Regions from separate parts of the Eubacterium ramulus genome, predicted to be linked through region 1. Evidence: riboswitches for the same ligand, from Rfam matches in the RefSeq annotation. Region 1 holds a riboswitch; each other region holds the start of a gene.
What was found. A riboswitch is a leader RNA that binds a small molecule or an ion and turns the genes downstream of it on or off. The one in region 1 is predicted to bind cyclic di-GMP.

Region 1 (3,285 bases):
GATGCAGAAGCACCACTGGATCAGTTTGTGACGGAGAAAGTGACAAAAGGAATTTCAGTGGCTGATATTGAGAATCAGACTTATACCGGAAAAAAACTGACACCGGTAGTCAAAGTAACTGATAAAGACGATGAGACAAAAGTACTGGAAGAAGGTAAAGATTACTTTATCCGTTATGAAGCTCCGGCAGAGAGAGCAGCAGGAAATGGTTTTTCAGCGGCTGGTACTTATGACGTAACAGTAACTGGAATCGGGGACTACTATGGAATCGTGGCAAAGACATTTACCATTGAGCCGAAACAGGATGATTCCAATAACAACGGATCTGATAAGAATAACGGCAGTGACAATGGAAACAACAATGGTTCCAATGACAATACTTTGGACAATAACGGAACAGATAGTGGATTAAATAACAGCTTCGGCAATAATGCAAACAGCAATGGAGCAAACGCCGGTTCCGGTAATAACGTTTCGAACAACGGAAGCAATGCTGGAATGATTACTTCTGGTACAACAAATGCAGATCAGACCGTAAATGGAACCCAGACATCCGATGCAGCCACTAACACAGCTGCTGCATCTGCGGTACCGAAGACAGCAGACAGCAATGGAATGATTCTCTGGTTTGTAATGATCGCACTTGCAGGAGGTGCATGGACAACGATCGTATGCGCAAACAGACGTAGACAGTAATGCTTCTGGTGTGTTCCATACAACCGGTGCATAGGATGAGAAAAACAGAATAGCAAAAAAAACGATTTAAAGCAGTCTTTCAGTTGATTGACTGCTTTTTCGTTTGACAGGAAAGTACGATGAATTACGAGAAGTTCCTGTCAACAAAAGCACTTTCTTGTGGACATGAGGAAACCTGCGTGATATACTTAAAAAAAGCATTGTTCAATAGGAAATATATAATGTAGATGATTTATATGCGAGAGTGTACGATGTGCCGTGATTCTGAGAAGAATATGTCAGTTTACGCTGACCGGAATCACGCACCAAGTCTCACAAGCGTTCGACTTGAAGAGCAAACCGGTTGAAAAGCCGGGACGCAAAGCCAGAAGGAGCTAAAGTCAGATAGAAATCTGATCATGCTAGCCGGTTGCATCATACCTCAATGAAAATAAAAGGTAAGTGTTAAGTGGGTATTTGGATAAAGTTCCTGTAAATTTTTATTTACATGGAACTTCTTCTGCTTTATGGCACACGTTTTACTGAAAAAGAAGAAAAGAAATATGAGATAAGATGAATATGAATGAAAAGCAAACAATACTTATTGTAGATGATTCGAAATTTAACAGGGATATATTAAAGGAGATTCTCGGAGAAACGTATCATTATCTGGAAGCGGAAAACGGAAATCAGGCCATTCAGCTGGTAGGAGATAATCTGGGAATCGATCTGATACTTTTGGATATCCATATGCCACAGATGGATGGTTTTGAAGTTCTGGAAATGATGAACAAAAGTCAATGTATCAATGAAACACCTGTAATTATGATCTCTTCGGAAGAATCTGTTACTATGATGCGCAAAGCATATGAAATGGGAATTACAGATTATATTACACGGCCGTTTGACACTGTTATTGTAAAAAAAAGAGTGCAAAATACATTGGATCTTTATGTAAACCAAAAACGCCTGATCAATGTAGTTGTTGATCAGGTTTACGAAAAAGCAGAAAATAATAATATTATGATCCGGATTCTGAGTAATGTACTGGGATCCCGTAACAGTGAGAGCAGCGAACATATCCTGCATATCCGGACAGCAACAGAATTGATGCTGAGAAAACTGATAAAAATATCGGATACCTATCATTTGACAGAGGCAGACATTGCTTTGATCACAACGGCATCTTCTCTTCATGACATCGGTAAGATCCATATTCCGGAAGAAATATTGAACAAACCGGGAAAACTGTCTGATGAAGAATTTAAGATCATGAAAACGCATAGTGAACTGGGAGCATCTATCATTCGGGATATGCGCTTCCCTCAAAATCATCCGCTGGTACATACTGCGTGGGAAATCTGCAGATGGCATCATGAAAGATGGGATGGAGGCGGTTATCCGGATGGACTGAAAGGCGAAGAAATACCAATCTCCGCACAGGTGGTATCGATTGTCGATGTATATGATGCACTTACCAGTGAAAGATGTTATAAGAAAGCATTTGATCATGATACGGCAATGAACATGATCCTGGATGGACAATGCGGACAGTTTAATCCGATTCTGCTGAAATGCTTGAGAGAACTGAGAACTGAGCCTTCCATTTTCAAAAATGCTTAGTACCGAGATGAATGATAATAAATATTATCATGAAGTACAGAGTCTTTCGAATGAAATACTCAGTGATAAATCCTTACCGAATCGAAACTATTCACAGAGTGTTATTAAAATCCTGCAGGAAAAGATTGATTTCTTTAAAACAAACAGTGGAATGAATTCGATTGATTACAATGCAATGTCAGGTCAATTAATGATACTGAATGAAAAACAGCAGATCTTATGTCAGAGAAATGCTTCAAAGTTTGATTTGTTCAGAGAATTCGGAGTAAGTGAAGAAGATAGTCAGCAGATTCAGGTTCTGTTACATCAGACATCTGTACAAAATAAAGAATTTTCGGTGCAGATAAAAGCGAAGGTGGAAAATAAGAGGCAGATGTATAAGTTGAAACTGCACACATTGTGGTCTTCGTTAAAGAAAGACGAATATATAGGGATTATCGGATATTTTGATACGATATAAAGACCGTGATAACAAAGAGTGGAAAACAAGTGGGGAGAGTTGTAATGAAAAAGGAAAAATGGAATAAGTTACTTGCGGTATTTCTAGTGATGGCGACAGTTCTGTCACTTCTGGCAGGCTGTGGCGGAAAGCGTGCAGAAAAAGAAGACGCGGAAACAATTACCGTGTATTTATGGAGCACAAGCCTGTATGAAGCATATGCACCATACATCCAGGAACAGCTTCCGGATATCAATATTGAATTTGTAGTAGGCAATAATGATCTGGATTTTTACAGGTTTCTTGAGAAAAATGGTGGATTGCCGGATATTATAACCTGCTGTCGTTTTTCGCTGCATGATGCAAGTCCGCTCAAAGACAGTCTGATGGATCTTTCCACAACCAATGTGGCCGGTGCAGTCTATAATACATACCTGAACAATTTTATGAATGAAGACGGAAGCGTAAACTGGCTTCCGGTGTGTGCGGATGCCCATGGATTTGTCGTGAACAAGGATCTTTTTGAAACGTATGATATTCCGCTTCCG
Region 2 (3,285 bases), 770 kb from region 1:
TCCCAGCAGATGACGGCTTGATTCTGTAATCTTGCTGAGACATTCAATCACTCTGTCCTGACTCTCAATATTTGCTCCTGCGATTGCCGTCAGACCCACAATGGCATTCATTGGTGTCCGGATATCATGGGACATATTGGAAAGGAATTCTGTTTTCGCACGATTTGCATTTTCTGCGGACCGGTAAGCCTCTTTCAGTGCCTGACGGGATTCAATCTCTGCTTTCTTCTCCTGTGTCACATCCATGGATGCCAGCAATACCTTTTCCAGCTTTCCATTCTTCCATTCCAAGGGAATATAAGAAGCGATTTTATAAGTCTTTTCATCCAGGCTGCAATACTCAAACTTATAAATATCATTTTCACTTTTCAGTTTTTTCCGAATATTATCCGGAGATATCAGGATATCTATAGCTTCCAATGGTTCCAGTGTCTTATATTTTTCAAGAACCTGAATCTGAAAATCATGATAAAATCCCAGAGGTTTATATATCATCTGTCCATTCAGATTGTAGAATTCATATCTGTCATTTTCCAGATCACAGACAACAAAGCGGTCAACCAGACGCACAATACTCTGAATCAGCTGCTCCATGGAAGCATTATCCGCTGCCATTTGCAGATGCCGTGTGCTCTCTACCTTTGCCTCTGTGATATCACGCAGAAAGATCATGGCATATTCTGAATCCTCTATTTCGCCACGTATGACCACATTGCGGACCCATCGTTCTTCTCCATTCAGAGTGATACGGCATTCTAAAGCCAATTCGGTTTCCAGCCCCTTCAGCCTTTCTGCAATATAACCACGGTCGTAAAAAGAGGATACCGCCTTCTTATCTGTCTCCACAACATAGGAATCCACAAAATGCCGGATCAATTCATCCCACGTATGACTCTGTTCAAAGACGGTCATCAGGGACGGTTCAACCTTAAAGGTATCAAAAGTATTCGCTTCCAGATTCACATAATACTCGCACAAATCTGCTTTCGTAAAAGCCCGGTGAAAAGCAGCAGATTTTTGTGCCTGCATGATTTCTTTTTTCTCCCCATCAATGTTAATAAAAATCCCGGCAATCCTGCTGGCAGAACCATCCAGACGGCGTATTACTTCTGCCGATGCCCGAAACCACTGGTATTGATTATCCTTCATTCTCATACGATACTCTACCTGGTATTTTATCTGGTTCGTCTTATCCTTAATTGCTGCCTGAAGCTGCACCATTACTCTTTCTTTATCCTGTGGATGCAGAAGATCTGACCAGGATTCCAGTTTATTCGGAAAGTCCAGAGTGTCATGATAGCCAAGCATTTTTCGGAATTCATGACTCCAGTTTGCATTCACAATCTCACTGTTTTCGTCACAGTCAAAATACCAGAAGCCGGAATAGATAGCCTCATTGAGCAGTGCCAAATTTACATGATCCCAGTTGACCTGTACGGACATAACCCAGATCTGTCTGCCCGCCTCATCTGTCGCATCCTCTTTACAAAGCCGTACATTATTCACTGTACCGTCTGCTGTAAGGATCTGTGCTTCCCCTGTTCCGTGAAGCTGCAAAAAACGGTCTCGCTCCAGTATATCTTCCTCGTCATAAAAGAAGTTTCTCAATGAGCCTTTTGTCTGTTCCATGAAAGTATCGAATGTATATCCTGTACTATGCAACAGCAGATTATTCACAGACAAAATAGACAGGTTTTGGTCATAAGATCCTGTCATTATACCTACCCCGCCATTATTTTCCAGTGTTTTCTGTACGGCCTGTGACATGGCCTGTGTCTGCCCCGTTACAGTCTCACCTAAGGAATATATTTTGTCTTCATAAATTTTCATTTTATAAAAATCCTCTCTCCGTCTTATGCCTTTTTCATCTTGCTTTTATCTGTATACAAAAAACCTGTCCCTGCTAGTTTTGTTACCCATTTTTGCATACAAAAAGGACACTTGCCAAAATCTGCCAGTGTCCCTACTATATTTTTTTAAAATCACACATCTATATAGTATAAAAGGTATCGGAATCTCTTTTGTTCAAACATCTTTTCCATATATTATGATGATATGGAAACAGTGGCAACCGGCTGACATGGTCAAACTTTCTGACTTTAGTCCCTTCTGGCTTTGCGACCCTGCCTTTCAACAGGTTTGCCTTTAAAATAATCTCTTTTTTCAAAAAAACATACCACGTGGTTTTCCTCTCGTCAATAATTTTTTTTGAAATCTACACATATTTTACTTCTATTTTTGCGGATATTCGATCTGTGCCAGGCACAGCTGTACCCCCGCCGCCTTTGCTTCCTCTGCCAGGTTTCCAGATCAGCAAAGAATTCTGTATCATGGATCTGTGGATTCAGATTCTTCCTGTTATAAAAGGAATCTTCCAACAGTGTCGCATTGCGCCGTCTGTCTTCATCTATGCTTAAAATGGAATCATCTTCACTTAATACCCGGATAATCACCGGTACTTTTCGGTATCCCAGTTTCTCCGCGGCATGTTTTCTTCTGTGGCCGGATATGATCTCATAGTATCCATCCGGTACCGGTCTGACAAACTATCTATAATTACTTTTCGTTGGCAATATCCCAGCAATATTTCTAAAACTCCAAACTATCCGCATTAAGCAGAAAATACTTCATTCCCATGATTACAAAGCCTTCCTCATTTCTCCAAGGCTTTTTTGTTCCGTTTACTACCACGATCTTTTTAAATGAATCAGGGATATTTCTAAATGAATTAAATTCCTGCTTCTGCTTTTCCTCAGAGGTCATATCATAAGCCACCTGAATATAATATCTCTGACTACCCTGATTGACCACAAAATCAACTTCAAACTGCTTTCGAGTTGTTTTTCCTTCATCATTTTTCGCATACGCCTCTACAATACCAACATCCACATTATAACCTCTGATAAGCAGCTCATTGTAAACAATATTTTCCATGATATGAGTAGGTTCCTGCTGTCTAAAATTCAATCTTGCATTTCTAAGTCCCACATCTGAAAAATAGTATTTCAGATTTGCTCCCACATATTTTCTACCTTTAATATCATATCTGTCAGCTTTAGAAATCAAAAATGCCTCCACAAGATAATCTATATGGTTGGATATGGTCTTATTGCTGTAATTGATGCCTCGTTCACTTTTAAACGTATTTGATATTTTAGTTGGGTTAGTAGGAGCTCCTATCGCAGAAGCAAGGATATCTACTAAAGTATCAATCTCATCAACATTTCGCAGCTTGTTTCGTTCTACAACATCCTTAATATAAACATTTGTGAAAATGTTTTTTAG
Region 3 (3,285 bases), 1.4 Mb from region 1:
ATGATAAATGACTGCTATAAACTCATCTCCGCCATATCTTCCAACAAAATCCTTTTCTGGAATAACACTTCGCAAAAGCTTTGAGAAATTCATTATTAACTGATCTCCTGCGGAATGTCCCATTGTATCATTTACAGTTTTTAGATTATTTAAATCAAACATTATGCATGCTGTAGAACCTGTAATTATATCTTTTTTATTAAGAAGCTCATTACAGGCATTTTTATTTGGCAGCCCAGTATGGGCATCTATGAATGCTTTCTGTTCCAGCAATCTGTTTTGCATTGCCATCTGCATTGCCTTTAGAGTCTGCATAATAACCAATATCACCAGAATCAACATATCAAGTGCCGACAAAAGCTCTATAGTACGAATCTTTGTAGCGATCTTTTCTGAATAGCTTTCTGCGGCAGAGACAGTTTCATCTGCCATCGCAAAATATATTTCACTCATATTAACAATGTCTGTATTTTCGTATCCCTTGTTTCTTACTGCTTCAATTTCTGTTTTCAATTTATCCCAGTAATCACTCTGGATTTTCAATTTCTCCTGATATTCTTCGTCACTGAGTTTTACCAGATTATAATGTCCATCCTGATATCTCAATCCAAGAAGAATGTCATCCAAATATTTAATTAATTCATCATTTTGGTTTCCTGTAATTTCTAATTTTACTTCGCGCTGTGTAGCTCCACGTACCAGACCTGCATAATTTATTACGCGTGCTGTCCCCTGCAGCCTGCTAATCTGAATCATCATACAAATAATAAGAACCACTAATATCAATATAAGGAAACTCTGTATAATACCTATTATATTTTTATTTTTCTTGCTTGTCTGCATTTCACCATTTCACCATTTATCCCGAATCTCAAATAACATTCATTTCAATAACTATGCTATTCATTTATTTTCTCCCTATATTAGGGACAAATATCTTTAATAGTATTTTTCATCTTTTCAATATCCAGAGGTTTTGCCAAATGAGTGTTCATACCCACGGCAATACACTTTTCAGCATCTTCCTGGAATGCATTATCAAAATAAGATGGAACATATGTAAATCCTTTGTTGTCTGCAAAATCCGCAAACTCTTCATTCCGGGTGTTTCTGTTCAAAAGCGCCACACGTTTTCCTTTCATCTTCTGTTGATAAATCATTCCTCAAAAAAAGCACTGTCAGACAGACAGTGCACCTCATTTCATGCAACTGGCTGCCATTTTACAGGCCCTGTAGCTTTGCGACCCAGACTTTCATCTGGTTTGCCAATTTCCATATTATACCTTTAATACTTATGCAAAAAAACTGGTTTTATTATATTATAGCACTCTACTGTACACAAGAAAAGCATTACCGTTTTAAAGTTCAAAAATAAAAAAAGAACAGCCGATACATATACTCGAACTGTTCTTCTACTTCTGAAGTCCACGCAGCATTGACATCACTGTTTCCTTCCAGACTGCAAAAACTCTGCAAATACGGCAGTACATGATTCTGCATATCCGTCAGATCTTCCATATACTTCTGATATTCTTCATTGCCTTTTCCTTGCTGATAGCTGATCCAGCTTTCATCCGTCAGCTTCATTTCATTCTGCATCTTTAACTGACTGATGATACCACCGTTTTATATCTTTTAGTGTCACCAATGAGAAAATTGTACCCTAGCAACTTATCTTCGCGAAAAACAAAATAGAATTGCGGACCTGAACCCGGAACCGATTTTTCCATAACCCGTTGCATTATTTTCACCCCGCCGTATGCGGGAAAAAAACCTATTTTCTCAAGAGCGTTTAAAATATCAGTTTTTTTATCTGTAGGTATATCTCTATAATTGATGATTCGCTCCATTTACCTTGCCCTCCTTAATTTTCGGTTTTTGTTCTATTTGCCCCCGATAAACTTTATAACAGTCCTTCTGCTTTTGCCCGAATCGCATAAAACTCTTGGAATGTATCTGGTTCTTCCATTATAGTTTCTTTCATAATTCTTAATCTCCGTTTACCAACTCGTCTATCCAATACAGCAAATATTTTTACGATTAAATTTTCACTTTTAAGACTCGCTTCAATATCTTGATTATCAAACTCTGCAAACGCATTATAAAAACAACGTTGGTCAAAAATACCCAATTTTATAGCTGTATCGTCCATATACGCATTTTCTACTTTCATGCGTTTCTCGTATTTTTCGTCTTGAGGAAACATGTCTGCTTTCGCCCAATTGTTCCAATAGCATCCCTTGATGATTTCTTTTCCATCATATCTTATCGCCGCCCGTCCCTCATGGTCGTGACTCCTGCTATATGATGTTGCATAATACTGAATATGACCTTGCAGACTTTGAGCCAGATATTCCGTTTCCAACTTTTTCCTTATACCACTCCATGTTGCCATTCATTGTTCTCCTCAAATCCCGATTTTCTCAATTCTCCAAATTTGAATTAATCGATTTCTTTATTATCTAATCTGTTAGTAATCTATCCAACAGCATCTGCCTATTATTTATAAACATTTCTGTTACCTGGTAACTCTCTGTATCCTCATATTCGCACAGATGTATGCGTCCATTATCAAAACAATAGATATCTGCATCTGGTATTCCTAACAAAATTGGCGAATGCGTAACTATAATAAACTGTGCTCCCTCTTTTGCACATCTGTATATTTGCATCAACAATGTAAGCTGTCTCTGCGGCGATAATGCAGCTTCCGGCTCGTCAAAAAGATACAAGCCATTTGGATTCATATTATTCTGTGCTAATGCGAGAAAACTCTCTCCATGTGATTTTTCATGATATTTAGCGGAAGGATGTGTAATATCTGCATATTCTTCTTCCTGCGTTGCAACATTATAAAAGCTTTCTGCCCTAAGAAAATATCCCCACTTTTCCTTCCGATAGCCTTTGGCAATTCTTATCGCATCACACAACTCTGAATGTGTATCATGGGTAGAAAAAACATAATTCTTCGTTCCACCCTCAGGATTAAAACCATGTGCTACGGCAAGTGCTTCCAATAAAGTTGATTTACCGCTGCCATTTTCCCCTACAAAAAAAGTAATTGGTTTGTTAAAATCAAGTTTTTCAACTCCCTTAAAAGCCCTGATTCCCTTCAGATAACTATCCTTATCAATTTTATCCCAATCAAATATTACTCCTTGTATGAATTGATCATTCACCTAATCACCTCCTTGTAAAAAACACTTTCTAATCCCCATCTTCTTGCCCTTTAGACAAGAAGCATTCTTCACCTTCAGTTCGGTCAATCCCTATTTTCTCAATTCT

Region 2: it holds a riboswitch for cyclic di-GMP, as region 1 does, so the genes downstream of both, ACIRUQ_RS13960 (response regulator) here and ACIRUQ_RS01885 (HD domain-containing phosphohydrolase) in region 1, are expected to answer to the same signal.
Region 3: it holds a riboswitch for cyclic di-GMP, as region 1 does, so the genes downstream of both, ACIRUQ_RS11170 (hypothetical protein) here and ACIRUQ_RS01885 (HD domain-containing phosphohydrolase) in region 1, are expected to answer to the same signal.

What each region holds. Positions count from the first base shown of each region.
Region 1 covers NZ_CP173382.1:402,702-405,986, forward strand. The annotation lists gene ACIRUQ_RS01880 (InlB B-repeat-containing protein) at 1-696, shown strand, start outside; cyclic di-GMP riboswitch class I at 1,020-1,113, shown strand; gene ACIRUQ_RS01885 (HD domain-containing phosphohydrolase) at 1,255-2,298, shown strand; gene ACIRUQ_RS01890 (hypothetical protein) at 2,306-2,758, shown strand; gene ACIRUQ_RS01895 (ABC transporter substrate-binding protein) at 2,803-3,285, shown strand, end outside.
Region 2 covers NZ_CP173382.1:3,008,471-3,011,755, forward strand. The annotation lists gene ACIRUQ_RS13960 (response regulator) at 1-1,830, opposite strand, end outside; cyclic di-GMP riboswitch class I at 2,064-2,154, opposite strand; gene ACIRUQ_RS13965 (ATP-binding protein) at 2,590-3,285, opposite strand, start outside.
Region 3 covers NZ_CP173382.1:2,388,628-2,391,912, forward strand. The annotation lists gene ACIRUQ_RS11165 (GGDEF domain-containing protein) at 1-843, opposite strand, end outside; gene ACIRUQ_RS11170 (hypothetical protein) at 924-1,142, opposite strand; cyclic di-GMP riboswitch class I at 1,202-1,277, opposite strand; gene ACIRUQ_RS11175 (hypothetical protein) at 1,366-1,599, opposite strand; partial or broken gene ACIRUQ_RS11180 (hypothetical protein) at 1,626-1,850, opposite strand; gene ACIRUQ_RS11185 (hypothetical protein) at 1,904-2,395, opposite strand; gene ACIRUQ_RS11190 (AAA family ATPase) at 2,463-3,179, opposite strand.